3 regions of the Burkholderia sp. MR1-5-21 genome follow, and region 3 is predicted to be linked to each of the others. Evidence: riboswitches for the same ligand, from Rfam matches in the RefSeq annotation. Region 3 holds a riboswitch; each other region holds the start of a gene.
The links. A riboswitch is a leader RNA that binds a small molecule or an ion and turns the genes downstream of it on or off. The one in region 3 is predicted to bind cobalamin.
Positions count from the first base shown of each region.

Region 1: another riboswitch for cobalamin. It lies ahead of ACV229_RS10365 (CbtB domain-containing protein); the one in region 3 lies ahead of ACV229_RS03345 (HoxN/HupN/NixA family nickel/cobalt transporter).
Region 2: another riboswitch for cobalamin. It lies ahead of ACV229_RS13110 (TonB-dependent receptor domain-containing protein); the one in region 3 lies ahead of ACV229_RS03345 (HoxN/HupN/NixA family nickel/cobalt transporter).

Region 1 covers NZ_JBSAXD010000006.1:18,590-28,334, reverse strand. The annotation lists gene paaK (phenylacetate--CoA ligase PaaK) at 1-1,323, shown strand; gene ACV229_RS10390 (enoyl-CoA hydratase-related protein) at 1,363-2,163, shown strand; gene ACV229_RS10385 (MarC family protein) at 2,375-3,046, shown strand; gene ACV229_RS10380 (CPBP family intramembrane glutamic endopeptidase) at 3,207-4,073, opposite strand; gene ACV229_RS10375 (VC0807 family protein) at 4,252-4,908, opposite strand; gene ACV229_RS10370 (histidine phosphatase family protein) at 4,970-5,545, opposite strand; cobalamin riboswitch at 5,603-5,836, shown strand; gene ACV229_RS10365 (CbtB domain-containing protein) at 5,827-5,994, shown strand; gene ACV229_RS10360 (CbtA family protein) at 6,007-6,726, shown strand; gene ACV229_RS10355 (GNAT family N-acetyltransferase) at 6,838-8,037, opposite strand; gene pdxR (MocR-like pyridoxine biosynthesis transcription factor PdxR) at 8,157-9,623, shown strand.
Region 2 covers NZ_JBSAXD010000008.1:26,203-35,947, forward strand. The annotation lists gene ACV229_RS13065 (c-type cytochrome) at 1-86, opposite strand, end outside; gene ilvD (dihydroxy-acid dehydratase) at 211-1,884, opposite strand; gene ACV229_RS13075 (LysR substrate-binding domain-containing protein) at 2,026-2,943, shown strand; gene lgt (prolipoprotein diacylglyceryl transferase) at 3,034-3,924, shown strand; gene ACV229_RS13085 (SIMPL domain-containing protein) at 4,016-4,756, opposite strand; gene ACV229_RS13090 (EVE domain-containing protein) at 4,940-5,401, opposite strand; RNA gene ssrS (6S RNA) at 5,692-5,873, opposite strand; gene ACV229_RS13100 (cell division protein ZapA) at 5,955-6,269, opposite strand; gene ACV229_RS13105 (ATPase) at 6,266-6,616, opposite strand; cobalamin riboswitch at 6,783-7,035, shown strand; gene ACV229_RS13110 (TonB-dependent receptor domain-containing protein) at 7,101-9,026, shown strand; gene ACV229_RS13115 (FecCD family ABC transporter permease) at 9,069-9,745, shown strand, end outside.
Region 3 covers NZ_JBSAXD010000002.1:161,745-171,489, reverse strand. The annotation lists gene ACV229_RS03350 (DUF3857 domain-containing transglutaminase family protein) at 1-1,685, opposite strand, end outside; cobalamin riboswitch at 2,053-2,316, shown strand; gene ACV229_RS03345 (HoxN/HupN/NixA family nickel/cobalt transporter) at 2,504-3,562, shown strand; gene cobW (cobalamin biosynthesis protein CobW) at 3,589-4,668, shown strand; gene cobN (cobaltochelatase subunit CobN) at 4,675-8,478, shown strand; gene ACV229_RS03330 (ATP-binding protein) at 8,475-9,578, shown strand; gene ACV229_RS03325 (vWA domain-containing protein) at 9,737-9,745, shown strand, end outside.

The sequences.
Region 1 (9,745 bases), on a different contig from region 3:
ATGACTCACCCGACACACCCGATGGCCGCGCTCGACCCGATCGAAACTGCCAGCCGTGACGAACTCCAGGCGCTGCAGCTGCAGCGGCTCAAGTGGTCGCTGCGCCACGCGTACGACAACGTCCCGCATTACCGCCGCACGTTCGATACGGCCGGCGTGCATCCGGACGACCTGAAGACGCTCGCCGATCTCGCGAAATTCCCGTTCTCGACGAAGACCGACTTCCGAAACAACTACCCTTTCGGGCTGTTCGCGGTGCCGCGCGACCAGGTCGTGCGCGTGCACGCGTCGAGCGGCACGACCGGCAAGCCGACCGTCGTCGGCTACACCGCGCGCGACATCGACACCTGGGCGAACCTGATCGCGCGCTCGATCCGCGCGGCGGGCGGCCGCCCCGGCGACACGCTGCACAACGCGTTCGGCTACGGGCTGTTCACGGGCGGCCTCGGCATCCATTACGGCGCGGAACGGCTCGGCTGCATGGTCGTGCCGATGTCGGGCGGGCAGACCGAGAAGCAGGTGCAGCTGATCCGTGACTTCGAGCCGAAGATCATCCTCGTCACGCCGTCGTACATGCTGAACCTGATCGACGAGATGGTGCGGCAGGGGATGGACCCGGCCGAGTCGTCGCTGAAGATCGGCATCTTCGGCGCGGAGCCGTGGACCGGCGCGCTGCGCGAGGAAGTCGAGGCGCGCGTCGGCATCGATGCGCTCGACATCTACGGGCTCTCCGAAGTGATGGGGCCGGGTGTCGCGTGCGAGTGCGTCGAGACCAAGGACGGCCCGGTCGTGTGGGAAGACCATTTCTATCCGGAAGTCATCGACCCGGTGACGGGCGAGGTGCTGCCGGACGGCAGCGACGGCGAGCTCGTGTTCACGTCGCTGACGAAGGAGGCGATGCCGGTGATCCGCTATCGCACACGCGACCTCACCGCGCTGCTGCCGCCGACCGCGCGCGCGATGCGCCGCCTCGCGAAGATCACCGGCCGCTCCGACGACATGCTGATCATCCGTGGCGTGAACGTGTTCCCGAGCCAGATCGAGGAGCTCGTCGTCGCGCTGCCGAAGCTGTCGGGGCAGTACCAGCTGACGATCTCGCGCGACGGCCACATGGACCGGCTCGACATCGCGGTCGAGCTGCGCTCGGAAGCCGGCGCGAGCGTCGCTGACGCCGAGCGCCAGGCGATCGCGCGCGAGCTGCAGCACCGGATCAAGACGATGGTCGGCGTGTCTGCGGGCGTGACCGTGCTGCCGGCCGGCGGCATTCCGGCGACCGCGACCGGCAAGGCCAAGCGCGTGATCGACCGGCGCCACGCCGCGTGATGGCGCCCACCTGTTTGATGCGAGGAAACCTGCTTGAAAATCGATGAACTGAAGACCCTGGCCGTTGCCGTCGATGCGCGCGGCATCGCGACCGTCGCGCTGCAGCGCGGCGACGTGCTGAATGCGTTCGACGAGACGATGATCGCCGAACTGACCGACGTGTTCACCGCCCTCGGCGCGCGCGACGACGTGCGCGCGATCGTGCTGCGCTCGGACGGCCGCGCGTTCTGCGCGGGCGCCGACCTGCAGTGGATGCAGCGCGCGAGCGCGAACGACGCGGCGGCGAACCTGCGCGACGCGGAACGCTTCGCCGCGATGATGCGCGCGATCCGGCAGTGCCCGAAGCCGACCGTCGCGCGCGTGCAGGGGCATGCGTTCGGCGGCGGCGTCGGCCTGTGCGCCGCGTGCGACATCGTGATCGCGAGCGATCATGCGCGCTTCGCGGTCAGCGAGGCGCGGTTCGGGATCCTGCCCGCCGTGATCGGTCCGTATCTCGTCGAGGCGGTCGGCCAGCGCCAGGCGCGGCGGCTCGCGCTGACGGCGACCCAGCTGAGCGCAGGCGATGCGGTCGCGATCGGCCTGATCCACCAGGCCGTGCCACTCGAGTCGCTCGACGAAGCACTCGACGGGACGCTCGCCGAACTGAGCCGCAACGGCCCGAATGCGCTGATGGAGATCAAGCGCTTCTTCGATGCGATCGGCGAGTATCCGCCGTCCGACGAACGCGCGGCGTTCACCGCGCAGACGATCTCGCGCGTGCGCGCGACGGCAGAGGCGAAGGAAGGCTTCGCGGCGTTCTTCGCGAAGCGGCCTCCGGCGTGGGAGCCGGGCGCCGCGTAAGCGCGCAGGCGGCGCGGGGTGGCCTCGCGCCGGGGCGGAAAAAACGGTGTGGTCGGTTTGCGCAGGCCGTGCGGGCTTGCATCGCGCAATACCGCCGACGTACGCGGGGCGGCTTGCTGCACCCCGCCGGCCGCCCCGCAAACGGGGACGGTTGCTCTACAATGCGTGACCCGGCGCGCCGCCGACTCCGCCCTGACCGATTCCCCGCCCGATGATCGTCAACCGTCTTATCTCCGAGATCCTGTTCGGCTTCACCGGCCTGATGGGCATCATCAATCCGATCGGCATCGCGTTCCTGTTCCTCGAGCGCACGGAATCGCTGACCGAGCACGAGCGCCACCTGCTCGCGAAGAAGGTCGCGTTCAATTCGTTCATCGTGCTGATCGTCGCGTTCTTCGTCGGCACGCCGGTGCTGCATTTCTTCGGGATCTCGATGGAAGCGCTGCGCATCGGCGGCGGCTTCGCGGTCGCGGTGTCGGGCTGGCGGATGCTGAACGAGCCGGACGTGCCGGGCGGCGGCGACACGCCCGTCAAGCCGATCGACGCGAACGCGATCATGACGCGCGCATTCTTCCCGCTGACCGTGCCGCTGACGACCGGCCCCGGCTCGATCGCGACCGCGATCGCGCTGAACGCGAACCGCACGCACAAGCTGTCGGAATTCATGCTGTCGAGCATCGTGTCGGTCGCGGTGTCCGTGCTCGTCGCCGTCGTGATCTGGCTGACGTACAGCCGCGCGGCGCTCCTCGCACGCTATCTCGGTACCGAAGGCACCAAGGTCGCGATGCGCGTGTCCGCGTTCCTGCTGCTGTGCGTCGGCGTGCAGATCATGCTGACCGGCTTCTCCGAGTTCCTGCAGCCGATCGCCGATCAGATCAAGTAAGTCCCGGGCCTTGGGCGCACGGCCGCCGGTACGCGGCTCGTCCACCGGGCGAGAAGCCCGCTGCGTCGCGCATCGGCGCGAGATCGCCAGGATCGGATGTGCACGGCCGGCGGCAGTCGGCTCACCTGCGGGGCAGGCAGCCCGCTACGTCCGTCGCGCGTCAGCGCGCGGCCGCCAGCATCGGATAAGTGAACAGGCCGAAGTGGACGACGTTCAGCCCGGCATGCGCGAGCGCGGCCGCGAACAGCCCGCCGCGGCGGTAGGCGACGCCGTACCCGACGCCGGCCACCGTGCCGAGCACGATCCATTGCCAGCCGCCCGCCGCATGGGCCGCGCCGAACAGCACGGCGCTCACCGCCAGCGCCGCCCCCGGCCCCCACGCGAACCGGCCGAGCGCACGCGTCAGGCCGCCCTGCAGATAGCCGCGGAACAGCGCTTCCTCGGCGAGCATCACGAACAGCAGGTTGTTCGCGAACCACAGCCAGCCTGACGCCGGCCATTTGGGCGCCCAGCCGACCGTCCCGAACGCGACTGCGCCGGCGAGGCATGCGACCGACGTCGCCAGCGCCGCGACGACACCCGTGCGCACCGCACGCGCCAGCGGAACCGCCGGTGCGATCCACGGCAACACCCACAGCAGCCACAGCCCGGCGAGCGGCTTGTCGAGATTCAGGTACATCGTGAACGGCACGGCGTCCGGCGTGAAACGAACCGGACCGATCGCGCGCGGATTGTGGAAGCCGGGCAGCCAATGCAGGCTGAGCGCAATGGCGAGCACGACGAACGCGGCGTGCGCGGCGGCGCGCACCGCAGGCTGGCGCGCGGCGGACACGCCCCATGCGGCCAGCACGAGCGCGGCCAGCGGCGCCAGTGCGAGCGGCGCGAGCATGCCGAGCGCGAGTGCGCCGGCATAGCCGAGCGCGGCGAGGATCAGGCTGGCGGCGCGCAGCGGGCGGACCCACGCGAGCGCCGCTGCGGCAAACAGGGCAATCCAGGTCGCCGTGAACGGCAGGGGCGGAAAGGACATAAGCGGCGGAGCATTCGTCGGACAAGACGCCGCGCATCATACAGGACGGGGAATCCCGGTTCCCGCCGGGAGCGCGGCGCAAAGGACGGATAATTCGGATTCCCGCCGGGAGGGTGGCATACCGGACGGAGAATCCGGATCCCCGCCGGGAGGGCGGCGCGAGCGCGCCGGGCGGCCGTCAGCGACCGGCGGTTTCGGTCAGGCCGTCGCGGGTCGGGATGTCGACGTTGTTGCGCGTGCGCATCCGCCGCCGGTACCAGAACGTCCACATCAGCAGGCCGCCGAACACCGTATAGCCGATGATCGGCGACACGACCAGCACGCGCTCGACGGTCCAGTTCGCGACCATCCAGCAGCGCAGCAGCATTTCCAGCGTCATGGCGGCGCCCCACACGAAGGTCATCAGGCGCAGGGTCTGGCGCAGCAACGGCTGCTCGTCCCACGCCGCTTCGAAGCGTGCCGCGCCGCCCGCCATTTCGCGGGCCACGGTGGCGCGCGCGAGATAGAAGATCACCGGACGTTCACGCACGAGCGACAGCAGAAACATCACGCCGATCGCGCCGGACGCGAGCGAATCGCGCATCAGCAACGCGCGCGGTCCGCCGCCCAGCGCCATCGCGACGATCGACAGCGCAATGCCGAACAGCACGACGACGCTCACCGCGTCGATGCGGCGTGTGCGGATGAATTCGAAGATGGTCCAGAGGACGGGCGGGATTGCCGACGCGTAGAGCGCGCCGCTTTCGTCGAAATACGGGTGCGCGACGCGGTAGGCGGCCCACGGCAGCACCAAGTTGACGACGAGTTCGAGGATCAGGCCGGCTCGCGGTTTCACAGGACAGATTCCTGGTGAAGGGTTCGGACGCGAATCACGTGCAATCCAGTATATCGGACATTCAGCGGTCGTTCGCGCCGTGCAAGAAGCCGGATATTACGATCCATTCTTGGGCATGCTGCGACAGTTCGACTATCGACAGCGGCGCGATGTCGGCGCGCCACACGGTCGCGGATGCGGCGCCCGACGCATGCGCGATTGCGGCGCGAATCACGGGCGCCGATGCGATCGCGATCACGTCGCCCGAGGTCGGCAACCGGTCGAGCCACGCGCCGACCCGGCGCCGGAGCGCGTCGAACGATTCGCCGCCGTGCGGTGACGCGGACGGATCGGCCAGCCACGCATGCAGGCGTTCAGGCGTCTCGCGCACGACATCGGCGAGCCGCTTGCCACGCCAGCGGCCGTAGTCGATCTCCGCGAGCGCCGGCTCGACGCTCGCATGCAGTTCCAGCGCTTCGGCGGTCTGCCGCGCGCAACGCGCCGGACTGCACAGCACCGTCGCATCGGGCGGCCAAGACCACTGCGCGCGGGCATCCGCGGCTTGTGCGACGCCGCGCGCGTCGAGCGGATCGTCGTCGGGAAACGCGCCCGTGCGCATCGCCCGGGTAGCCGCGTGCGCGACCAGGCGCAGATGCATGCTCATCGCGTGACGGCGCCGTCGCGGCGGACCCGACGCGCGCAGCGGAATGCTTTCTGATCCGGAACGTTCACGCGTACAATCCCCCCGTTGCGAAGTGCGGAAGCCGGTGCAATTCCGGCGCGGTCGCGCCACTGTAATCGGTCACGAACGTTTCCGAAAGCCAGACCTGCCTTCGTCGCTACACCCGATCTTTTCAACCGTTCGTTGGGGCGCGATATCCCCCTGGAGGTTTCATCATGACCGACGCAGTTCTCAAGCCGGCAGTCGCGCCGGCGCCCATTCCCGTCCGGGAACTCCTGCCCTGGGCCGTGTTCGCCGGCCTGCTCCTGTTGCTGGCGCTGTACTTCGTCGGAGCCGAGGAGGGCGCGACGTCGCTCGTCCCCGGCATGTACGTTCACGAATTCGTGCACGACGGCCGCCATCTGCTCGGCTTTCCTTGCCACTGACAGGGGACGCACATGGTTGGGAAGCTGCTGGTACGCGGCATGCTCGCGGGCATCGCCGCGGGTCTGCTCACGTTCTGTTTTGCAAAGGTGGCCGGGGAGCCGCAGGTCAACCAGGCGATCGCGTTCGAAGAGAAGCTCGACGCGGCCAAGGGCGACGCGCCTGAACCCGAGCTGGTCAGCCGCGAGACGCAGGCCGGCCTCGGTTTGTTGACCGGCGTGGTCACGTACGGGGCCGCGTTTGGCGGGCTCTTTGCGCTGACGTTCGCGTATGCGTACGGGCGGGTCGGGCAGATCAAGGCCCGCGCGCTCTCGGCATGGCTCGCGCTGGCCGCGTTCGTCGCGCTCGTCATCGTGCCGAACCTCAAGTATCCGGCCAATCCGCCGTCCGTCGGGGATCCTGACACGATCGGCTTTCGCACCGGGCTGTTCTTCCTGATGATTGCGATCTCGATCGCGGCGATGGTGTTCTCGCTCGGCGTGCGGCGGCATCTGTCGGCGAAGCTCGGCGCATGGAATGCGTCGGTGGCTGGCGGGCTCGTGTTCGTCGCGATCATCGCGTTCGTGCAGTTCGCGCTGCCGGACATCAACGAAGTGCCCGCCGCGTTCCCGGCCGTCGTGCTGTGGAAGTTCCGCGTGGCCGCGATCGGCATGCAGGTCGTGATGTGGACGACGATCGGCCTGCTGTTCGGCGCGCTCGTCGAGCGCAGCGGGTTGATCGGCGCGCGCGCGTAGGCGGCGCGACTTCACCGCTTCGCGCGCCGGGGGCAGCAGAATGCTGGCCCGGCGCGCGTTTCCTCCTCAAGCCCGCCGCGTCGCGCGACGCTGACGGCCGCAGCCCATCCGCTAGCCGAGATCCTTGCGGTACTGGATGAAGCCCGCGTTGTTCGCGAGCCGGTCGTACAGCGCGCGGGCCGTCGTGTTCGTCTCGTGCGTGAGCCAGTACACGCGGCTCGCGCCGGCTTCGCGCGCGTGCGCGTACACGGCCTCGATCAGCGCGCCGCCCGCGCCGCGCCCGCGCGCTTCGGCCGCCGTGAACAGATCCTGCAGATAGCAGTACGGCCCTTCGGTCCAGCACGAGCGATGGTAGATCGCGTGCACGATCCCGATCAGCGTGTCCGACGCGTCGAACGCGCCGAGCACGAACATCGGCTCGTCGGGGTCCATCAGGCGCGCCCATGTCGTCGTGAACACGGCGTCGTTCGGCGCCGTGTTGTAGAAGCGCCGATAGCCCTGCCACAGCGGACGCCACGCGGCCTCGTCGGCGGCGGCGAGCGGCCGGACCGTGATACCCGTCGCGCCGTTCTCGCGGCCGGCCGCGTCGCGCGCGTTCGCCTGCGCGTGACGGATCGCGGCAAGCGACTGGCGCTGCGCGCCTTGCGCGTCGAAGTTCGCGGGCGACAGCCATGCGTCGAACGCCGCCGCGACGGCCGGCCACTCGCCGTCGACGATCGAATACCACGCGGTGTCGCGACTGCGGCCCTTGTAGACGATCGCCTGCCGGAACGTGCCTTCATAGCGGAATCCGAGCCGCGCGGCGGCCTGGCGCGACGGCTCGTTCAGGCTGTCGCACTTCCACTCATAGCGCCGGTAGCCGAGCGTGTCGAACGCGTATTGCATCAGCAGGTATTGCGCTTCGGTCGACACGGGCGTGCGCTTCAGCGCGGGCGAGAACGTGACGGAGCCGACCTCGATCACGCCGTTGGCCGGATCGATGCGCATCAGCGCGAGTGTGCCGACCGCGCGGCCTGTCGCACGATCGATCACCGTGTAGTGCAGCGGATCGGGGCTCGTTGCCGCGCCGCGCGCGTACTCGCGGTAGCTCGCTTCGTCGGTGTACGGGCCATGCGCGAGATAGGTCCAGTCGCGGCCGTCGACCGCTTGCGCGTACGCGGCATACAGGTCTGCCGCGTGACGGTCGGCGTCGAGGGGCTCGAGACGGCAGTAGCGGCCGTCGAGCGTGACGCGTTGCGGGCGCGGGCGCGCGGACCAGTCGGGAACCGGTTGCCCGATGGGCTGTTGAAAAGCGTTGGTGAGCGTGGACAAGGTCGATCTCGCTTCGGTTGGCGGCCGGCGACATGCCGGCATGCAGACGATCGTAGTGATCTCGAGGTACCATGAGAAGCGCCAGCATACGGCGATTTTATGGTGCCACGCTCCATTCGATGACTTCCGTTCCAACTTCCGATGAGGTCCCGCCGCAGCTCGACGCGCCGCTGTCGCGCGCGCCGGGCGCGCCGTCGCTGCAACGGCAGCTGTTGCAGCGGCTGCGCGACGCGATTCTTGGCGGCACGATGCCGGCCGGCAGCCGCCTGCCCGGCACGCGCGCGCTGGCCGACACGCTCGGCATTTCGCGCAACACGGCGACGGCCGTGTACGAGCAGCTCGTCGCCGAAGGCTTCCTGCAATCCGACCGGCGCGGCACGCGTGTGGTCGGACTGTCGCGCCGCAGCGCGCCGCGCGGGCGTGCCGCGGCACCCGCCGTCGCGCAGCGGCTCGCGCGGATCCGCCCGAGCCTGATCGGCGCCCGCGAGTTCGACGGGTTTCGGCCGGGCGTGCCCGCGCTCGCGCATTTTCCGGTCGACGCGTGGCGCCATGCGATCGATCGCGCGCTGCGCCGCGGCGGGCGCGACCTGCTCGGCTACGGCGATCCGCTCGGCGAGCCTGCGCTGCGCGAATCGATCGCGCGCCACCTCGCGGTGACGCGCGGCGTGCGCTGCGGTCCCGAGCAGATCGTGATGACCGAGGGCGCGCAAGGCGCGATCGCGCTGTGCGCGCAGTTGCTGACGAACCCCGGCGACACGGTGTGGGTCGAGGAGCCCGGCTATCGCGGCGCGCGCACCGCGATGCAGGCGGCCGACCTCGACGTGGTCGCGATGCCGGTCGACCGCGAAGGCATGTGCGTGCACGCGGACGACTGGCGCGACCGGACGCCGCGGCTCGTCTACACGACGCCGTCGAACCAGTTTCCGACCGGCGCGGTGCTGTCGATCTCGCGTCGGCTCGCGCTGATCGATGCCGCGCGCCGCCATCGCGCTTGGATCATCGAAGACGACTACGACAGCGAATTCCGGCACACCGGCGAGCCGATCGGCGCGATGCAGGGGCTCGCGCCCGATTCGCCGGTCGTGTATCTCGGCTCGTTCAGCAAGACGATGTTTCCGGCGCTGCGGCTCGGCTTCCTCGTGCTGCCGGAAGCGCTGCTGTCCGCGGTGCAGGCGGTGCTGCCGGAGATGCTGCGCGGCGGCACGCGGCACGTGCAACTCGCGCTGGCCGACTTCATCGAGAAGGGCGAATACGGCCGCCACCTCGGCCGGATGCGCCGGCTCTACCGCGATCGCCGGCAGGCGCTGCTCGCCGCGCTCGACGGCGGTTTCACGGTGCCGCACCGCGTCGAGGGCGGCCCGTGCGGGCTGCACCTGACGCTGCGCCTGCCAGCGCGTTACCCCGATCGCGCGCTCGTCGACGCCGCGCGTGCGCACGGCATCGGCCCGTTCGCGCTGTCGGGCTTCTCGATGCATGCGGACACCGCGCACAACGGGCTCGTGCTCGGCTTCGGCAACACGTCGGCCGATGCGTTCGAGCCGCTGCTGCGCACGCTGTCCGCGCTCGCGCATCGGCTCGGCGGCTGAACCGGGGCCGCGCGTCGTCTTGCCCGGAAGCATTGCGTCGGTCACGTGCGCCGGGTCGACGCGCGCACCCGCCGTACACGCTTTCCGTGCGCGGGTTGCGAACGTCGGAGTTGTGCGGATTG
Region 2 (9,745 bases), on a different contig from region 3:
GTCAGGCCGTCGGTCTGCTCGGCGTGCGCGGCCGCGCTGCCGATCAGCAGGGTCAGGATCGTTGCGCACAATATCGTCTGTTTCATGCGGTTCTCCGCCGGCGGCACAGCCGGCTTGACGTTCGCGCATTATAAAAGCAAAGGGAGCGCACGTTTTTGCGCTCCCCTGGCGTGCGGCCGGATTGAGGGCCGCATCATGGTCCGCCCGATGTCAGCCGGTGACGGCGCCCTGGTTCGCCGGGCGCGCGAGCGCCGCGAACTTCGCGAGCACGCCGCGCGTGTAGCGCGGCGCCGGCTGCTTCCACGCGGCGCGACGACGCGCCAGTTCAGCGTCGTCGACGTTCAACTGCAGCATCAGCCGGTGCGCGTCGATCGTGATCGAGTCGCCTTCCTGCACGAGCGCGATCGTGCCGCCGACGTACGCTTCCGGCGCGACGTGGCCGACCACCATGCCCCAGGTGCCGCCCGAGAAGCGGCCATCGGTGATGAAGCCGACCGATTCGCCGAGCCCCTTGCCGATGATCGCCGACGTCGGCGCGAGCATTTCCGGCATCCCCGGGCCGCCCTGCGGGCCGAGATAGCGCAGCACGAGCACGTCGCCCGCATGGATCCTGTCGCCGAGGATCGCTTCCATCGCGCTCTGCTCGTCGTCGAACACCCGCGCGGGGCCGGTGATGACCGGGTTCTTCAGGCCGGTGATCTTCGCGACCGCGCCGTCTTCAGCGAGGTTGCCCTTCAGGATCGCGAGGTGGCCTTCCTTGTACAGCGCCTGGTCGATCGGGTAGATCACCTTCTGGTCCGCGCGCGGCACGCTCGGCACGTCTTTCAGCTCGTCGCCGAGCGTGCGGCCCGTGATCGTGATGCAGCCGCCGTGCAACAGGCCCGCATCGAGCAGGATCTTCAGCACCTGCGGAATGCCGCCCGCCCGGTGCAGGTCCGTCGCGACGTACTGGCCCGACGGTTTCAGGTCGCAGATCACCGGCACGCGCTTGCGGATGCGCTCGAAGTCGTCGATCGTCCAGTCGACCTCGGCCGCGTGCGCGATCGCGAGGTAGTGCAGCACCGCGTTGGTCGAGCCGCCCGTCGCCATGATCAGCGACACCGCGTTCTCGATCGATTCCTTCGTGATGATGTCGCGCGGCTTCAGGTCCTTCTTGACCGCTTCGACGAGCACGCGGGCCGATTCGGCCGCGGAGTCAACCTTTTCCTCGTCCGGGTTCGCCATCGTCGACGAATACAGCAGCGACATGCCGAGCGCCTCGAACGACGAGCTCATCGTGTTCGCGGTGTACATGCCGCCGCACGAGCCGGTCGTCGGGCATGCGTTCTGCTCGACCCCTTCGAAATCCTCCTGCGACATCCGGCCCGCGGTGAACTCGCCGACCGCCTCGAACGACGACACGATCGTCAGGTCGCGGCCCTTCCAGTTGCCGGGGCGGATCGTGCCGCCGTACACGTAGATGCCCGGCACGTTCAGGCGCGCGAGCGCGATCATGCCGCCGGGCATGTTCTTGTCGCAGCCGCCGACGACGACCACGCCGTCCATCCACTGGCCCTGCACGCAGGTCTCGATGCAGTCGGCGATCACTTCGCGCGACACGAGCGAGTACTTCATCCCCTCGGTGCCCATCGACATGCCGTCCGAAATGGTCGGCGTGCCGAAGATCTGCGGGTTCGCGTCGGCAGCCTTCACGGCCGCGACCGCCGCATCCGACAGGCGCTGCAGGCCCGCGTTGCACGGCGTGATCGTCGAATGGCCGTTGGCGATGCCGATCATCGGCTTGTCGAAATCTTCCTTCCGGTAGCCGAGCGCGTAATACATCGAGCGATTCGGCGAACGCGCCACGCCTTGCGTGACGTTCTTCGAGCGGCGGTTGTATGACATGGGGACTCCATCCTTGCGTGGGTGATGTCGGCGCGTGCATCCGGGGCGGTGCATCGGCTCGGATGAGGCTAGGATGCGATTTCCCTCTGAGTGTGTCCAATATATTATTCATCGCCTATTAGGTCGATTTTCATATGACTGATGCCTGAGCTGACCCCTGATCTGCGCCAGTGGCGCTATTTCGTGACCGTTGCCGAAGAGCGCCATTTCGGCCGCGCGGCGACGCGCCTGTCGATGACGCAGCCGCCGCTGTCGCAGGCGATCCGCGCGCTCGAGGAGCAGCTCGGCGTGGCGCTGTTCGTGCGCACCAAGCGCTCGGTCGCGCTGACGGCGGTCGGCGTGGCGCTGCTGCCGGACGTGCGCAAGCTGCTCGAGGCGGCCGATGCGCTGCCGCCGCGTGCGCAGAGCCTCGCGCGCGGCGAGACGGGCTCGCTCGCGCTCGCGTTCGTGTCGACCGCCGACTACGGATTGCTGCCGTCGCTGCTGCGTGCGTTCGGCGCGCGCTATCCGCAGGTGCGGCTGCAGCTCGCGGAGGCGACGAGCGACGTGCAGATCGAGGAGCTCGCCGCCGGCCGCATCGATGCCGGGCTGATCATCCCGCCCGTGCCGCCGCGCCATGCGGCCGAGCTGTCGTACCTGCCGGTCGTGCGCGAGCCGCTCGTGCTGGCGATGCCCGCGGCGATGTCCGACGCGCCCGACGACACGCCGCTGCGGCTCGCCGACGTGGCCGCGTTGCCGCTCGTGATCTTCCCGCGCCGTTTGGCGCCTGGCTTTTATGACATCATTACGGGCTGCTACGGCGCGGCGGGGGAGACCCCGCGCATCGGCCAGGAAGCGATCCAGATGCAGACGATCGTGAGCCTCGTGTCGGCCGGCATGGGTGTCGCACTGGTGCCGCAGTCGCTGCGTAACCTGCGGCGCACCGGCGTGGTCTACCGGCCGCTCGCGGACGGCGCGCCCGTCGTCGAGACGGGCCTCGTGTGGCGCACGGGCGACGTCAGCCCGGTGCTGGCCGGCTTCATCGACATCGTGCGTGCGCGGGCGTTCCTGAGCGCATGACGCGAACGATGGCGCGCCGGCGTCGTCCAATGCGCGGCGCGCCACGTTTGCGCGCCGTTGCACCGAATTCGAAACCTTCACCGCTAACCCATGATCATTCACCCGAATTTCGACCCCGTTGCGATCCATCTCGGGCCGCTCGCCGTGCGCTGGTACGGGCTCATGTATCTCGTCGGCTTCATTGCCGCGATCGTCGTCGGCCGCGTCCGCCTGAAGCTGCCGCACGTCGCCGCGCAGGGCTGGACCGCGAAGGACATCGACGACATGATGTTCTACGGCGTGCTTGGCACCGTGCTCGGCGGCCGGCTCGGCTATGTGCTGTTCTACAAGGCGAGCTTCTACTTCGCGCATCCGCTCGACATCTTCAAGGTGTGGGAAGGCGGGATGTCGTTCCACGGCGGCTTCCTCGGCGTGACGCTCGCGATGATGCTGTTCGCGTGGCAGCGCAAGCGCAACTGGCTGCAGGTCACCGATTTCGTGGCACCGATGGTGCCGACGGGCCTCGCGGCGGGCCGGCTCGGCAATTTCATCAACGGCGAACTGTGGGGCCGCGTGACCGATCCGGGCGCGCCGTGGGCAATGCTGTTCCCGGGCGCGTCGCGCGACGATGCGGCGTGGCTTGGCGCGCATCCGGAACTCGCCGCGAAGTGGCACCTGAACGACGTGTTCCTGCAATACCAGATGCTGCCGCGCCATCCTTCGCAGCTCTACGAAATTGCGCTCGAAGGCATCACGCTGTTCTTCGTGCTGTTCTTCTTCGCGCGCAAGTCGCGTCCGATGGGGGCGGTGTCCGCGCTGTTCCTGATCGGCTACGGCCTCGCGCGCTTCACGGTCGAGTTCGCGCGCGAGCCGGACGATTTCCTCGGCCTGCTTGCACTCGGCCTGTCGATGGGGCAGTGGTTGTCGCTGCCGATGATCCTCGCGGGCATCGCGCTGATGATCTGGGCGTATCGCCGCCGCGCGGCCGCGGCCACCGCGTGATGCGCTTGCGCGCGTGACGCACCAACGAAAAACGCCGGCCCAGGGGCCGGCGTTTTCGCATCTGGCGTGCAGACTGCCCGCGTTGCTTCAGTTACTTCATCTGCACCGAGCCGTTGACCGTGACCGTCACGGTCGCCTTGCCGCCTTCGACCGCGATCGGCGCGCTCATCTTCGCGCTGTCCATCGCAGGCGCGGCCATCGCCATCATGCGCGGATACGGCTGCACGTTGCGGCCGCTGCCGACGTTCACGTCGCGAATCGAATAGCTGCTGTAGCCGAATGCCTTCGCGGCTTCGTCCGCGCGCGTGCGGAACGACTTGATCGCTTCGGTCGTCAGCTTCTCTTCGGCCGCGCGCTGCGCTTCCGGCGAAAGCGAGAACTCGACGTTCGCAACCTGCATCAGGTTCGACAGCTGGCCCGCGAGCTTCGACGCCGCGGCGAAATCGCGCGACTCGAGCACGACTTCCGTGCGGCCGCGCCATGCGGAGATCTTGCCGTCGCGATCGGTGCTCGGATAGACGGAGAACGCGCCCGTATGCGCGGTCACGCCGGACACGCTCTTCGCTTGTGCGAGCGCGGCGTCGGCGCGCTGGTTCAGCTGGGACGTCAGGCTGCCCGGATCCTTCGCCTGCTCTTCATAGAACAGCGTGATATGGATGATGTCCTGCGGCACTTCGCTGCTCGCCTGCGACGACAGCGACAGCACGCCCGACGGCTGCGGGAAGTGCGGGCTGACAGACTGGGCCTGCGCGGTGGCCGGGGCGAGCGCCAGCGCGGCGGGCACGGCAGCGGCAAGCATCAGGGACAGCGCGAGTGCGGATTTCTTCGTCATTGTTGGACTCCTTGTGCGAGGGCGCGCACGCGGATCGCGCGTGCGCGACGCGGGCGGACCGCGCGAGGAAAAAACGACAGCCGGCCGGATCGGCCGGTCGCGGTTGCTTAGGCCGGGCGACGCGCCGGCGAGTTCCGCACGGGACGCGCATGCTGACCAAATTTGACGTTTGCACGCCCGCGCTTACTTCATCAGCCGTTCGGTGATGAAGCGCCATTCGGCGCGCGTGACGGGCGTGATCGACAGCCGGTTGCCTTTTGCAAGCACGCGCATGTCGGCGAGCTCGTCGTATTCGCGCAGCGCCGCGAGCGGCACGAGCGACGCCTTCTTCACGAAGCGAACGTCGACGAGCAGCCAGCGCGGTGTTTCCTGCGTCGACTTCGGATCGTAATAGGGACTCTTCGGATCGAACTGCGTGGGATCGGGGTAGGGTGTCGACGACACTTCGGCGAGGCCCGCGATGCCAGGCTCGGGGCAGCTCGAGTGATAGAACAGCACGCCGTCGCCGAGCTTCATCGTGTCGCGCATGAAATTGCGCGCCTGATAGTTGCGCACGCCGGTCCAGGGCAGCGTGCGCTGCGGTGCGTTCGCGAGATCGTCGATGCTCGCTTCGTCCGGTTCGGACTTCATCAGCCAGTATTGCATGGATCGTGATCGACGCAGAAAGAGGCAGTCAGGGTCTGTTTGCATACGGAACGCGCATGCGTTGCCACGAGAACGGCCGTTCTCGTGGCAACCCCAAACTTAAAAATCCATTCCACGGGAATGCCCGAAATCGCCCGCATGGCGGCGTCGCTCGTCGCTTGTTTGGCTTGGCCAAACGGCGCTCCTCACTTCTTGCCCTGCGAGCGATTTCGGGCATTCGCATGTGCGTTCCGTATGCAAACAGACCCTGGAAAAGGAAACGGCACCGGGTGAGACCCGGTGCCGTTGGATAGGCCCCCGCCTTAGCCGCTAGGCCGGCATCCTGAACCTAGGGTTCAGAATTGGTCGCAGTTAGCAGCACTTCGGGTACATCAGACAGAGTGACGCGCGCGCCCGTGCTACAAATTTCCGCAACCGTGCACATGGCATTGGTTCAAGGAATATATGACCTTGGCGAACCAGGCAGGGAAGCTGACTGAACTGTGAATCGTTGTGTCCAATTTGACCACCGTTGACCCCGGAGATCAAGGGGAATCGACACATCGATTCGAGGTTACTGCGTCTCGTGCTGTGCGAGCACCGCACCGAGCTTTTCGTTCATCTGGCGCATTGTACGCCGGATTTCTTCCGCCGGAAATGCTTCACCGTGACGCACGCTCGTTTGCAGTCGCAGCAGTTCGGACGCGAGCGACAGCGCCGCCATCACTGCGATGCGATCGGTGCCGCGCACCGAGCTGTTCGAGCGGATCTTCGTCATTTCCGCGTCGACACGCGCGACAGCCTCGAGCAGCGCCGCTTCGGTCTCGGCCGAACAGGCGAGCCGATAGGCCTGGCCGAGAATCGAGACTTCGATCTGCTTGGTGCTCATGCGTGTTCTCCGTGGCTGGCCGCGTCGTCGCTATCGGCGCGCGCCTGTGTATCGAGCAGGTCGAGCTGGTTGTCGGCTTCCGCCACGCTCTTCGAGCGCGGCAGCTTCTCGAGAATCGCGTTCAGTTTCACCTGGGCGTCGTCGATCTTTGCCGACAGCGTGTCGCGTTCGGCCGCGAGCGCATTGCGCTCCTCGCGCAATTGCGCGAGCTCCGCGCGCACCGTGTCTGCTTCCGCGCGCAATTGCGCGACTTGCTCTTCGAGCGCGAGCCGTTCCGAGTGATAGCGCTGGTTCAGTGCAATCAGTCGGCCAATATTTTGAGATAGGGTTTCGAGTTCGTTGAGCATCTGCTGCGTCCTCTAAAGACCCAGCATTTTAGCGCGGAATAACGCGCATTCCGACATCTGTAACGTTTCCAGTCGTAACACCCCTGCTTCTTGCCGCGAATTGGCGAGACAGGGGCCGGTTTCGCGTGCGTGCCGACCGCTTTCTTGACGCTCCCGTGGCCCGCTCCTAAACTGGCGCCGCCTCGGTGCTCGCGCGTACGACGCGCGGTTAAACGGGAAGCAGGGCGCCGGCTCCGCCAGGAGCGGCCAACCTGCGCTGCCCCCGCAACGGTAAGCGGCCGCATCGAACGATGCAGGCCGGCTCGGGTGCGCTCGGCGTGTGCGGTTCGCATGCGAGCGCAGGCCACTGCGCATGAAAGCGCGGGAAGGCGAGCCGGTGTGCCGCCAGCCCGGATACCGGCCGAGGCGGGGAGCCCGTGCGCGGGCTTCATGACGCGCGGCCTGCGGGGAAGCGGGGCGCGCAGCCGTTCACAGGATGTCTTCGATGCTGACCCCAATCGCCCGCACCGCGCTCGGCGCGCTATGCGGGCTGCCGCTCGCCGCCACGGCCCAGACCGTTGCTGCCGATGCCGCTGCACCGGCCGTACCCGCCATACCTGGCACACCCGCTGCCGGCGCGCAGACCGGACAGAATACCGGCGCGCAGCTGCTCGCGCCGGTCGTCGTCACCGCGCGGCGCGCGCCGCAGGCCCTCGCCGATGCGATTCCGCAAACGACCGTGTTCGACGCGCAGGACATCGCTGCGCATCCGGGCGCCGACCTGCCGACGCTGCTCGCGTTCGCACCAGGCGCGCAGATCGTGCGCAACGGCGGCCCCGGCGCGAGCGCGACGCTGTTCTTGCGTGGCGCGCAATCGACGCAATCGCTCGTGCTGATCGACGGCGTGCGCGTCGATTCCGCGAGCCTCGGCGCCGCGCAGCTGAGCCAGTTGCCGCTCGACCAGATCGAGCGGGTCGAGGTCGTGAACGGCAACGTGTCGTCGCTGTACGGCTCTGGCGCGATCGGCGGTGTCGTGCAGGTGTTCACGAAGGAAGGCGGCAATCATCCGCCGCGTTTCAATTTCGCGGTCGGCCTCGGCAGCTACGGCACGCAGACGCAGCAGGCGGGCGTGTCGGGCCGGCTCGACGCCGACGGCAAGACGACCTTCAGCGTGTCGATCGCGCGCAACAAGGACAACGGCTTTTCCGCGCTCGATCCGGCGAAGCAGCCGAATGCGAACCCGAATGCGAACGGCTACCTGAACGAGAGCGTCACCGCATCGCTGCGGCATCGCTTCGACGATCGCTGGGATGCGGGCATCACGTACTTGCAGTCGAACGGCAACAACAGCTACGACAACGCGTTCGGCGTGCCGACCGACCTGAACACCCTGTACTCGCGCGTGCAGCAGGCACGCGTGTTCGCGAACGGCAAGCTGTTCGACTGGTGGACCACGCATGTCAGCGTCGCGACCGGCAACGACCGCAGCCAGACGGAGCTGAACGGCGTCTACACTGACCACTTCAATTCCGACAACCGCCAGTACACGTGGCAGAACGATTTCCGGATCGCGCCCGACCACATGATCCAGGCTGGCTATGAGCGGCTCGACCAGCAGTTCATGTCGAACGTGTATTCGGCGCCGCAACGCCACGTGAATTCCGGCTGGCTCGGCTACACGGGACGCATCGGCCGCCAGCAGTTCCAGGCGAGCCTGCGGCGCGACCAGTATTCGGATTTCGGCGGCGCGAACTCGTACTATCTGGGCTATGGTCTCGACCTCACCGATCGCTGGAAAATCACCGCCAGCTATTCGGATGCGTTCCGCGCGCCGAGCTTCAACGACCTCTATTACCCGATCGCCGGGAATCCGTCGATCCAGCCCGAGCGCAGCCATTCGGTCGAGGCCGCGCTGCAATATGCGTCGAACGCGGTGGGTGTGGTGCGCCTCACCGCGTTCCAGACGCGCTATTCGAACCTGATCGACTACCGGCCCGAGGCGAACAGCTTCTTCTATGTCGCGCAGAATGTCGGCCGCGCGAAGGTGCAGGGGCTCGAAGGCTCGTGGCAAGGGCACGTCGGCGCGACCGACGTGCGGGTTGCCGCCACCTTGCAGAACCCGATCGACGAAACGCAGAATCAGGACCTGGACCGGCGCGCGCGGCGGTTCGCGTCGGCGGCGGTGAGCCGCGCGTTCGGCCCCGTGCGCGTCGGCGGCGAGTGGCTCGTCAGTGGCGCGCGCAACGACTCGGGCGGCGGGCGGCTCGGCGGATATGGGCTCGTCAATCTGTTCGCGCGCTACAACATCACGAAAGCGTGGTACGTCAGCGCGCGCATCGACAACCTCTTCGACAAGGACTACGAGCTTGCCTACGCATACAACACGCCGCGGCGCGGCGCCTATGTCACGCTCGGCTGGCAGCAGCAGTAGGCGCCGGGCGGGCGCGCCGGCCTGCGCGCGACGGTGCGCCGCATGAGCGCCACGCGCGCGGCGGCGATCTGGGCGGCGCTCGCGGCCGCGGTCGCCGTGCTGTTCATCGCGTCGCTGACGATCGGCAGCGTGCCGATGTCGCCGCTGCAGGCGCTCGCCTCGCTCGTTCCGCACGGCGGCGGCGATGCGTCGGGCAACGCAGCGCTGTTCGCCGACATCGTCCGCACGCTGCGCCTGCCGCGCGCGCTCGCGGGCTTCGCGTGCGGTGCGTTGCTCGCGCTCGCGGGCGCGCTGCTGCAGGTGCTGCTGCGCAATCCGCTCGCGGAACCGTACGTGCTCGGCGTGTCGGGCGGCGCGGCCGGCTTCGCGCTCGTCGCGATGATCGCGGGCGCCGCGTGGTGGCTTGTCGACGCGTCGGCGTTCGCCGGCGCGCTCGTGTCGGTGGGGCTCGTGCTCGGCCTCGCGCGCCGCGAGCTGTGGCGCGGCGAGTTGCGCGACGCGTCGCCGCGGTTGCTGCTCACCGGCGTCGTGATCGCGGCCGGGTGGGGCGCGCTTGTCACGCTGCTGCTGTCGCTCGCGCCCGATGCCAGCCTGCGTGGCATCATCTTCTGGTTGACCGGCGACCTGAACGGCGCCGCGGCGCCATGGTTTGCGTGGGCCGCGCTTGCGCTCGCCGCGTGCGTCGCGCTGCCGGCCGCGCCGCAACTGAACGTGCTGCT
Region 3 (9,745 bases):
TACGTGATTTCGCCGGCGCGGACGTCGACATCGGGCGGAATCGCGAGTATCTCGACGTCGGCCGGCAGCGTGATCCGGTAGCGCTCCTCGAGCCGCGTTCCGGCGCATACGCCTTCGAAACGCTTGTCCTTCTGCTGAAGGACGAAGTCGGCGAACTCGCGGATCCGCCCGAAATTCGGCAGCGACGGCACCGCGAACGCCGCAGGGCCCGGCATCAGCGACAACTGGTTCAGCGTGCCGCGCAGCGCGATCGAGAATGGCTGGTCGAGTGCGTCGAGATGATGCGGGGTCATCTGCAACTCGCCGGAAAGACCGGAGCGGCGCAGCATCTCGTCGGCAAGCCGTTTCGGCTGCACGTACCGGAACATCTGCCGCGCGTGCTGGACGGCCTGGCCGTCGAGCGCGATGTCGCCCGTCATCGTCGCGTTGCCGTCGCGGTCGAGATCGAGCGTGTAGGCGAGCTGCGAACGGCTGTTGCGGCCGTTTTGCGGCGGCGTGCGGATCACGTTGCCCGTCGCGGTGTCGAGCGCGGGCTTGCCGCTTGCCTCGAACGGCAGCGCGCCGAACGGCAGCACACCGGCCGTCGTATCGGCAAACACGTCGAATTCGGGCAGCCACACGATCGCGTGATTGAACGTCAGCACGTCCGGCGCGTCGGGCAGGCGGTAGCGATCGCCGAGGTTGACCAGCACCGCGCGGCTCTCGATGCGCTTCGCCGCGAGCAGCGCGGACAGCAGCGTCACCTGGTCCTTGCAGTCGCCGTAGCGGTTCGCGAGCACGTCGTTGGCCTGATGCGGGACCACGGGGCCGGCGCCGAAATACACGCCGACGTAGCGGATGTTGCGGGCGACCCACGCGTACAGCCGCATCGCCTGCTCGCGACGGTCGTCGACGCCCGCGGTGATCTGATCCGCGAGCGTCTGGATCGCGACGGCGGGCGCCTGCTTGTCGGCGGCGCGCGCCTGATACGCGCGCGCGATGTCCGCATACCCCGAGAAATTGCTCGCGATGAAGACGGGACCGACGTCCGTCCACGCGACCGTGTTCGCCTGTTCTTCGATCGGGCCCGGCGCGGGCGTTTCGTAGTGGTACGCGCGAATCCGGCGCCCGTCGCGCGTCGCATCGGAAGTCGCGCGCATCCCGCGCGCGTCGATCGCGACAGCCATGCCGGCCGGCGTGTCGAGCGTGACGTTCGCGGCGCGGTAGTCCTCGATCGGTGGAAACGCGAGCTGCACGCTGAATTTGCCGGGGAACAGCGTATCCGTGTCGGTCAGCGTGTACGAAAGCCGGATCGAGTCGCCTTTCGCGAGCGCGGGAAACGCGACGATGCGCAGGTGCTCGGCGCTGAATTGCGGCGCCGCGACCGTGACGGGCGCCGGCCGGTCGAAGATGCCGTGCTGGACATCGACCGGCACCGTCGAGCCGTCGGCGTGCACCGTCTGTGCGGTGTTGACGGCGAGCGTCTGAAGCTGCGCGTTGTACGGCAGCACGTACTGGCCGAAGCGGGCGATCGCCGCGTCCGTCAGCAGCTTGATCGACAGATCGACCTGTGCGGTGCGCTTGCCGGATGCGTCGACCCTGATCGTGTTGTCGAGTCGCTCGACCTGGTAGTCGGCGGCGAAAGCAGGCGAAATCTTGAGCAGCAGCGCCGCGATGCCGTAGTGGGCAATACGCGAGAGAGTCATGTCGGTCCCCGTGGTTGGAAGGTTGGTGACGCCGGCTGCGAAAGCCTGGATGAGCCTGAATGAGAAAAACGAAGAGGATGAAAATGACGACCGGGCCTGCCGGCCGGTTTCCCCCGTATCGGCCTTCGGCAGCGGCGCGAACACCGGATCGACCCTATCCAAGCCGCTCAGTGGCGTCAATTGTCTGAGTATTCGGCGGGCGGCTGCACGGCGGCCGGATACCGTCCGGTGCCGCACGCAGTCGACCCGGCTTCCCGGGCGGCAGTTTGAACGACTGTCAATTGCGCACGCCGGTTCTCCGGGGACCGGAACGTCGGATCGCCGCTGCAGCCGTCCCCGCCGCCTTGACGCTCCCGCCCGCTCCACCTACACTCGCACGCGTTTCGGTGCTCGCGCGCACCCTCCGGCGCGCGCAGTTAAACGGGAAACAGGGAGCGAGCCTGCATCGCAGCCGCGCCAACCTGTGCTGCCCCCGCAACGGTAAGCGAACGCTTCACGCCACGCGCGAAGCAGCGCCGCTTCGCCGCATGCCACCCGCATGCGGACGACTGCCACTGGACGCCTCGTGCGTCCGGGAAGGCGAAGTGGCGTGTTCGTCAGCCCGGATACCGGCCGAGACGAGGGGTTCAGCGCCGCGGGGATGCGGCGCATTGTCCACGGCCGCAGCCGCAGTGCGTCCGGCATCCGAGCGTTTCCCGTTTCCCGACCCGCTGTGCGTTTCGCGCAGGCCGGTCGAGCATCCGGGGCATGTGCGGGCCCGGGCATCCGGTGCCGGCCGTGTTGGCATTCACCATGTCGACCGTTCGCAAGGGAGCACCATGCTCGACTCGTTTTCCCGCCTGTTCAACGACAGCCCGTCCGGGCTGCGCGGCAAGATCATCGCCATCTATTCGTTGCTGATCGCGTTCAACGTCGGCGCGTGGATCTGGGCGTTCATCGCCTTCCACGGCCAGCCGGTGCTGCTCGGCACCGCGCTGCTCGCATACGTGTTCGGCCTGCGCCACGCGGTCGACGCCGACCATATCGCGGCGATCGACAACGTCACGCGCAAGCTGATGCAGGAGGGCCGCAGCCCGCTCGGCGCGGGCCTGTTCTTTTCGCTCGGCCATTCGACGGTGGTGATCGTGATGTCGGTCGTGGTCGCGCTGACGGCGGCGTCGATCGCCCGCTTCGACGGCATGCGGGCGATCGGCGGGACGATCAGCACCTGCGTGTCGGCGTTTTTCCTGCTGCTGCTCGCGGCCGCGAACCTGATGATCCTGATCTCCGTGTACCGGACGTTTCGCGCGGTGAAGCGCGGCGAACCGCTCGTCGAAGAGGATCTCGACCTGCTGATGAACAAGCGCGGCGTGCTCGCGCGCATCTTCCGGCCGCTGTTCCGGCTCGTGTCGCGCAGCTGGCACCTGTATCCGATCGGCTTCCTGTTCGGGATCGGCTTCGACACCGCGACCGAGATCGCGCTGTTCGGCATCTCGGCGACGCAGGTGCAGGGCGGGCTGTCGTTCTGGTCGGTGATGGTGCTGCCCGCGCTGTTCACTGCCGGCATGACGCTCGTCGACACGACCGACGGCATCCTGATGATGGGCGCGTACCGCTGGGCGTACGTGCGGCCGATCCGCAAGCTCTACTACAACATCACGATCACGTTCGTCTCCGTGCTGGTCGCCGCGCTGATCGGCGGCATCGAGGTGCTCGCGCTCATCGCCGACAAGCTGTCGCTGCAAGGCCCCGTCTGGGACTTCGCATCGATGGCGGCCGCGCATTTCGGCATGCTCGGCTACCTCGTGATCGGGCTGTTCGTCGCGAGCTGGCTCGTGTCGGCCGTGATCTACCGCGTGAAGCGCTACGACGAGATCGACGTGACGATCTCCGCCTGATTTCCCTTTTCGACACAGGACATTCCATGACCATGCGCAAGCTGCCCGTCACCATCGTCACGGGCTTTCTCGGCAGCGGCAAGACGACCTTGATGCGCCACATCCTGCAGCACGCGCAGGGCCGCCGCATCGCGGTGATCGTCAACGAGTTCGGCGAACTCGGCATCGACGGCGAGATTCTGAAGGGGTGCGGCATCGGCTGCGACGACGCGCAGGACGAAGCGTCCGGCCAGCTCTACGAACTCGCGAACGGCTGCCTGTGCTGTACCGTGCAGGAAGAGTTCTACCCGGTGATGGAGGCGCTCGTCGAGCGCCGCGCGGACATCGACCACGTGCTGATCGAGACGTCCGGCCTCGCGCTGCCGAAGCCGCTCGTGCAGGCGTTCAACTGGCCGACGATCCGCAACAGCTTCACCGTCGACGCGGTCGTGACCGTCGTCGACGGGCCGGCCACCGCGAGCGGCCAGTTCGCCGAGAACCCGCAGGCGGTCGACGCACAGCGCCGCGCCGATCCGAACCTCGACCACGAATCGCCGCTGCACGAGCTGTTCGCCGACCAGCTGTCGTCCGCCGATCTCGTGATCGTCAACAAGGCCGACCTCGTCGACGGCGCGCAGCTCGAGCAGGTCGAGGCGGCGATCCGGGAAGAGATCCCGCCGCAGGTGAAGATCGTCCGCGCGACGCGCGGCGAGCTCGATCTCGCGATGCTGCTCGGGCTCGAGTCGGCGTCCGAGGAAACCATTCACCTGCGCCACGACCATCACGGCTCGGCCGACGACGAAGATCACGACCATCATCACGACGATTTCGATTCGGTGGTCGTCAGCGGCGACGCGGGCTCGCGCGACGCGACGATCGCCGCGCTGCAGCGCGTCGTCGAGACGCATACGATCTATCGCGCGAAGGGCTTCGCCGCGCTGCCGGACGCGCCGATGCGCCTCGTGATCCAGGGCGTCGGCCGCCGCTTCGACAGCTACTTCGACCGCCGCTGGCAGGACGGCGAAGCGCGCGCGAGCCGCTTCGTGCTGATCGGCGAGGACCTCGACGCGGCCGCGCTGCAGCGCGCGTTCGACGCGGCGCTCGCGGCCGAGACGCAACAGGCGTAACGCACGATGCATCTGCTGCGCACCACGCCGGGCGGCTTCGTCGACGATACACAGGGCGTCGTCCGGATCGACCAGCAACCCGCCGAAATCGTGATCCTGAGCTCGGCGGACACGACGCTGTCGCTGCTCGCGAGCATCGTGCCGCGTCTGCCCGAAGGTTTCCCCAGCGTGCGGCTCGCGAACGTGACGTTCCTGCGCCAGCCGGCATCGGTCGATTTCTACGTCGACGACGTGCTGAAGCACGCGAAGGCGGTCGTGATCGACCACCTCGGCGGCGAAGCGTACTGGCCGTACGGGATCGAGCAGGCCGTGTCGCTCGCGTCGCGGCACCGGCAACGGCTCGCGATGTTCTCGGGCGACCTGCAGGAAGATCCGAACCTGATCGCGAAGAGCACCGTCGCGCCCGAGCTGTGCCGGTTGTGGTGGCGCTATTTGCGCGAAGGCGGCGCGCACAACGCCGAAGCGCTGTTGCGCAGCATCGCGTTTCACGCGCTCGGCTTCGGCGACGAGCCGGCGCCGCCGCGTCCGCTGCCGGCCGCCGCGCTGTATCACCCGGCGCGCGACCCGGCGAGCATCGACGACTGGCTGCCGCGCTGGACGCCCGGCGCGCCCGTCGTCGCGATCCTGTTCTACAAGGCGCACTGGCAGGCCGCGAACACCGCCGTGTTCGACGCGCTTGCCGATGCGCTGATCCGTGAAGGGCTGAATCCGCTGCCCGTCGCGGTGACGTCGCTGAAGGATGCGGTGAGCCGCGAAGTGGTCGCGCAGCTCTGCGACGCGCACGACGTCGCGCTCGTGCTGAACACGACCGCGTTCGCCGCGGGCGCAATCGATGCGCCCGAACCCGACATCCTCGCCGGCGACGCCCCGGTGCTGCAGGTGATCCTGTCCGGCGGCAACCGCGACGCGTGGCTCGCCGACAACCACGGACTGCATGCGCGCGACATCGCGATGCACGTCGCGCTGCCCGAGGTCGACGGCCGCATCGTCACGCGCGCGGTGAGCTTCAAGGGGCTCGCGTACCGTTGCGCGCACACCGAGGTCGACGTCGTGCGCTACCAGCCCGACGCGGAACGCATCGGCTTCGTCGCGGCGCTCGCGCGCGGCTGGTGCCGGCTGCGCACGCTCGACAACGCCGACAAGCGCGTCGCGCTGATCCTCGCGAACTATCCGCAAAGCGAAGGGCGGATCGGCAACGGCGTCGGGCTCGACACGCCCGCGTCGGCGCTCGGCGTGCTCGCGACGCTGCGCGACGCGGGCTATCGCGTCGCCGACTTGCCGGCCGACGGCGACGCGCTGATCGCGCGGCTCACCGAAGGCGTGACCAACGATCCGGCGATGCAGGCGTTGCGGCCTGCGTTCCAGAGCTATGCGCTCGCCGATTACCTGACGCATTTCGACCGGCTGCCGGCGGCCGTGCGCGATGCGCTGAGCGAACGCTGGGGGCCGCCGGAGGCCGACCCGACGCTGCGCCGCGGACGCTTCACGATCGCCGGCTGGCGCGCGGGCAACGTGTTCGTCGGGATCCAGCCGTCGCGCTCGCGCGGCGAGAACGACTACGCGAGCTATCACGATGCGGACCTCGTGCCGCCGCATGCGTATCTCGCGTTCTATTTCTGGCTCCGTCATGCGTTCGGCGTCGACGCGGTGATCCATCTCGGCAAGCACGGCAATCTCGAATGGCTGCCGGGCAAGAGCGTCGCGCTGTCCGATGCATGCTGGCCCGACCTGACGCTCGGGCCGCTGCCGCATCTGTATCCGTTCATCGTCAACGATCCGGGCGAGGGCAGCCAGGCGAAGCGGCGCGCGCAGGCGGTGATCGTCGATCACCTGATGCCGCCGCTCACGCGCGCGGAAAACTACGGCCCGCTGCAGGATCTCGAGCGGCAGGTCGACGAATACTACGAAGCGCTGATGGTCGACGCGCGACGCGCGAAGCTGCTGCGCAAGACGATCCTCGCGACGATCGCCGAGCACCGCCTGCACGACGAGCTGAGCGTCGCGCCGCCGCTCGACGCGAGCGGCGAGGACGAATTGCTGACGCGCGTCGACGCGTGGCTGTGCGAGCTGAAGGAAGCGCAGATCCGCGACGGGCTGCATGTGTTCGGCGTGTCGCCGGTCGACCGCCAGCGGCGCGACACGCTGCTCGCGCTCGCGCGCTTTCCGATCGGCGACGGGCAGCACGCGCGCGCCGGGCTGATCGGCGCGCTCGCGCGCGATCTCGCGCTCGGCGACGATTTCGATCCGCTTGCCGCCGACTGGGCTGCGCCGTGGCAAGGTCCGCGGCCCGCGCTGCTGGCGGACCTCGACGATACGCCGTGGCGCCACGCGGGCGATACGCGCGAACGGCTGGAACGGCTCGCGCAGCAGTGGCTCGATCGCTTGTGCGAGGCCGCGCCAGACGGGCATTGCGAGCCGCCGCCCGGCGAGTGGCCGCATACGCTGCCCGTGATCGATCGCGTGCGCTCGACGCTGATGCCGGCGCTCGACGCATGTGGCGGCGAGGAGCTGCGCCAGTTGCTGCGCGGGCTCGACGGCCGCTTCGTGCCGCCGGGGCCGAGCGGCTCGCCGTCGCGCGGACGCCCCGACGTGCTGCCGACGGGCCGCAATTTCTACTCGGTCGACACGCGCGCGGTGCCGACGCAGGCCGCGTGGTCGCTCGGCCTGAAATCCGCGCAGCAGCTGATCGAGCGGCATCTGCAGGATCACGGCGACTACCCGCGCGCGATCGGCCTGTCGGTATGGGGCACGGCGACGATGCGCACGGGCGGCGACGACATCGCGCAGGCGTTCGCGCTGATCGGCGTGCGGCCGAAATGGGCGCACGGCAGCCATCGCGTGACCGACTTCGAGATCCTGCCGATCGAGATCTTCGACCGGCCGCGGATCGACGTGACGCTGCGCGTGTCCGGCTTCTTCCGCGATGCGTTCCCGAACCTGATGCACCTGTTCGACGCGGCCGTGCAGGCCGTCGCGGCGCTCGACGAGCCCGAGCACCTGAACCCGATCCGCGCGCGCATCGAACGCGAGCGCGCGAAATGGATCGCGCAGGGCGTGCCGCCGGACGACGCGCGGCGCCGCGCGGGCTGGCGCGTGTTCGGCGCGCGGCCGGGCAGCTACGGCGCGGGCCTGCAGGACCTGATCGACCAGCGCCGCTGGCAGACCGATGCCGATCTCGCCGATGCGTACCGGCAGTGGGGCGGCTACGCGTATGCGCAGAACAGCGCGGGCGACGCGGCGCCGGACGTGTTCGGCGAGCGGCTCGCGGCGATCGACGTCGTCGTGCAGAACCAGGACAGCCGCGAGCACGACATCCTCGATTCGAACGACTACTACCAGTTCCAGGGCGGCATGACGGCGGCGGTGCGGCATCTGTCGGGCCGGCAGCCGAGCCTCTATCACGGCGACCACGCGAACCCGGCCGCGCCGAAGATGCGCACGCTGCGCGAGGAAATCGCGCGCGTGATCCGCTCGCGCGTCGTGAACCCGAAATGGCTCGACGGCGTGAAGCGTCACGGCTACAAGGGCGCGGCGGAAATGGCCGCGACCGTCGACTATCTGTACGGCTATGACGCGACCGCGCGCGTGCTGGCCGACCATCAATATGCGCTCGTCGCCGATGCGTACCTGTTCGACGACGACACCCGCGCGTTCCTCGAACGGCACAATCCGCGCGCACTGCAAGGCATCTGCGAACGCTTCGTCGAGGCGATGCAGCGCGGGCTGTGGCAGCAGCCGGGCGACTATCGCGAGCGGATCGAAGCGGTCTGGCTCGCGAGCGAACATCTTCAGGAAGGAGGACGGCGATGACCGATCCGACGCACCGTCCACGCGCGGTGCTTTCCGCAGTGTTGCCCGCAGTGTTTCCATTCGCCGCGCTCGTCGGACAGACGGCACTGCAGCAGGCGCTGCTGCTCGCGGCCATCGATCCGTCGCTCGGCGGCGTGCTCGTCAGCGGGCCGCGCGGCACCGCGAAATCGACCGCCGCGCGCGCGTTGGCCGAACTGCTGCCGGAAGGCCAGTTCGTGACGCTGCCGCTGTCGGCAAGCGACGAGCAGGTGACGGGCACGCTCGATCTCGCGCACGCGCTTGCGGAGAACGGCGTGCGTTTTCAGCCGGGGCTGCTCGCGCGCGCGCATCGCGGCGTGCTGTACGTCGACGAGGTGAACCTGCTCGCGGACGGGCTGGTCGATACGCTGCTCGACGTCGCCGCAAGCGGGATCAACATCGTCGAGCGCGATGGCGTGTCGCACACGCACGATGCGCGCTTCGTGCTGGTCGGCACGATGAACCCGGAAGAGGGCGAACTGCGTCCGCAACTGCTCGACCGCTTCGGGCTGATGGTCGCGCTCGAGAACTGCTACGACGCGGCGCAGCGCGAACAGATCGTGAAGGCGCGGCTCGCGTTCGATCTCGAGCCCGACGCATTCCGCGCGCGGCACGACGCGGCGCACCGCGACCTGGTTGAACGGATTCGCGCGGCGCGCGAGCGGCTCGCATCGCTCACGTTCGACGATGCCGTCCATGCGCGGGTCAGCGCGCTGTGCATCGAGGCGGCCGTCGACGGACTGCGTGCGGATCTCGTGATGCTGCGCGCCGCGCGTGCGCTGGCCGCGCTCGACGGCGCGGACACGGTGACGGTCGGGCACGTCGAGCGGGTGGCGGAAGCCGTGCTGCAGCATCGGCGCAACACGCGGCACGCACCGTCCGATGTTCCGCCTCACGGGCGCACGAACGACGACCGCTCGCCGCGCGACATGCGCGAGGAACGCGCCACGTCGTCCGACATGGACGGCTCGTCCGGACGCGACACGGCCGATCCGCAGGGCGAATGGGGCTACCTGCCGCCGGAACCGGCCGGGTTGCAGGCGGTCAAGTGCGTGGTGCCGCTGCCGCTAAAAAAACGCTGAGCCATCGAGCCGGCGCCGCCGCGAACACGGTTCGCGGTCCTCGATGGCAGCAGGGCGCAAGCGGGCGTGCGGCGGCCGCGCCGGGCGTTGCACGCGCCGGCGCGGCCGTCGCCGCCGTTGCATGGCCGGCGACGTTCGCGGCCAAGCGCGGCGACCCGTTGCATGCC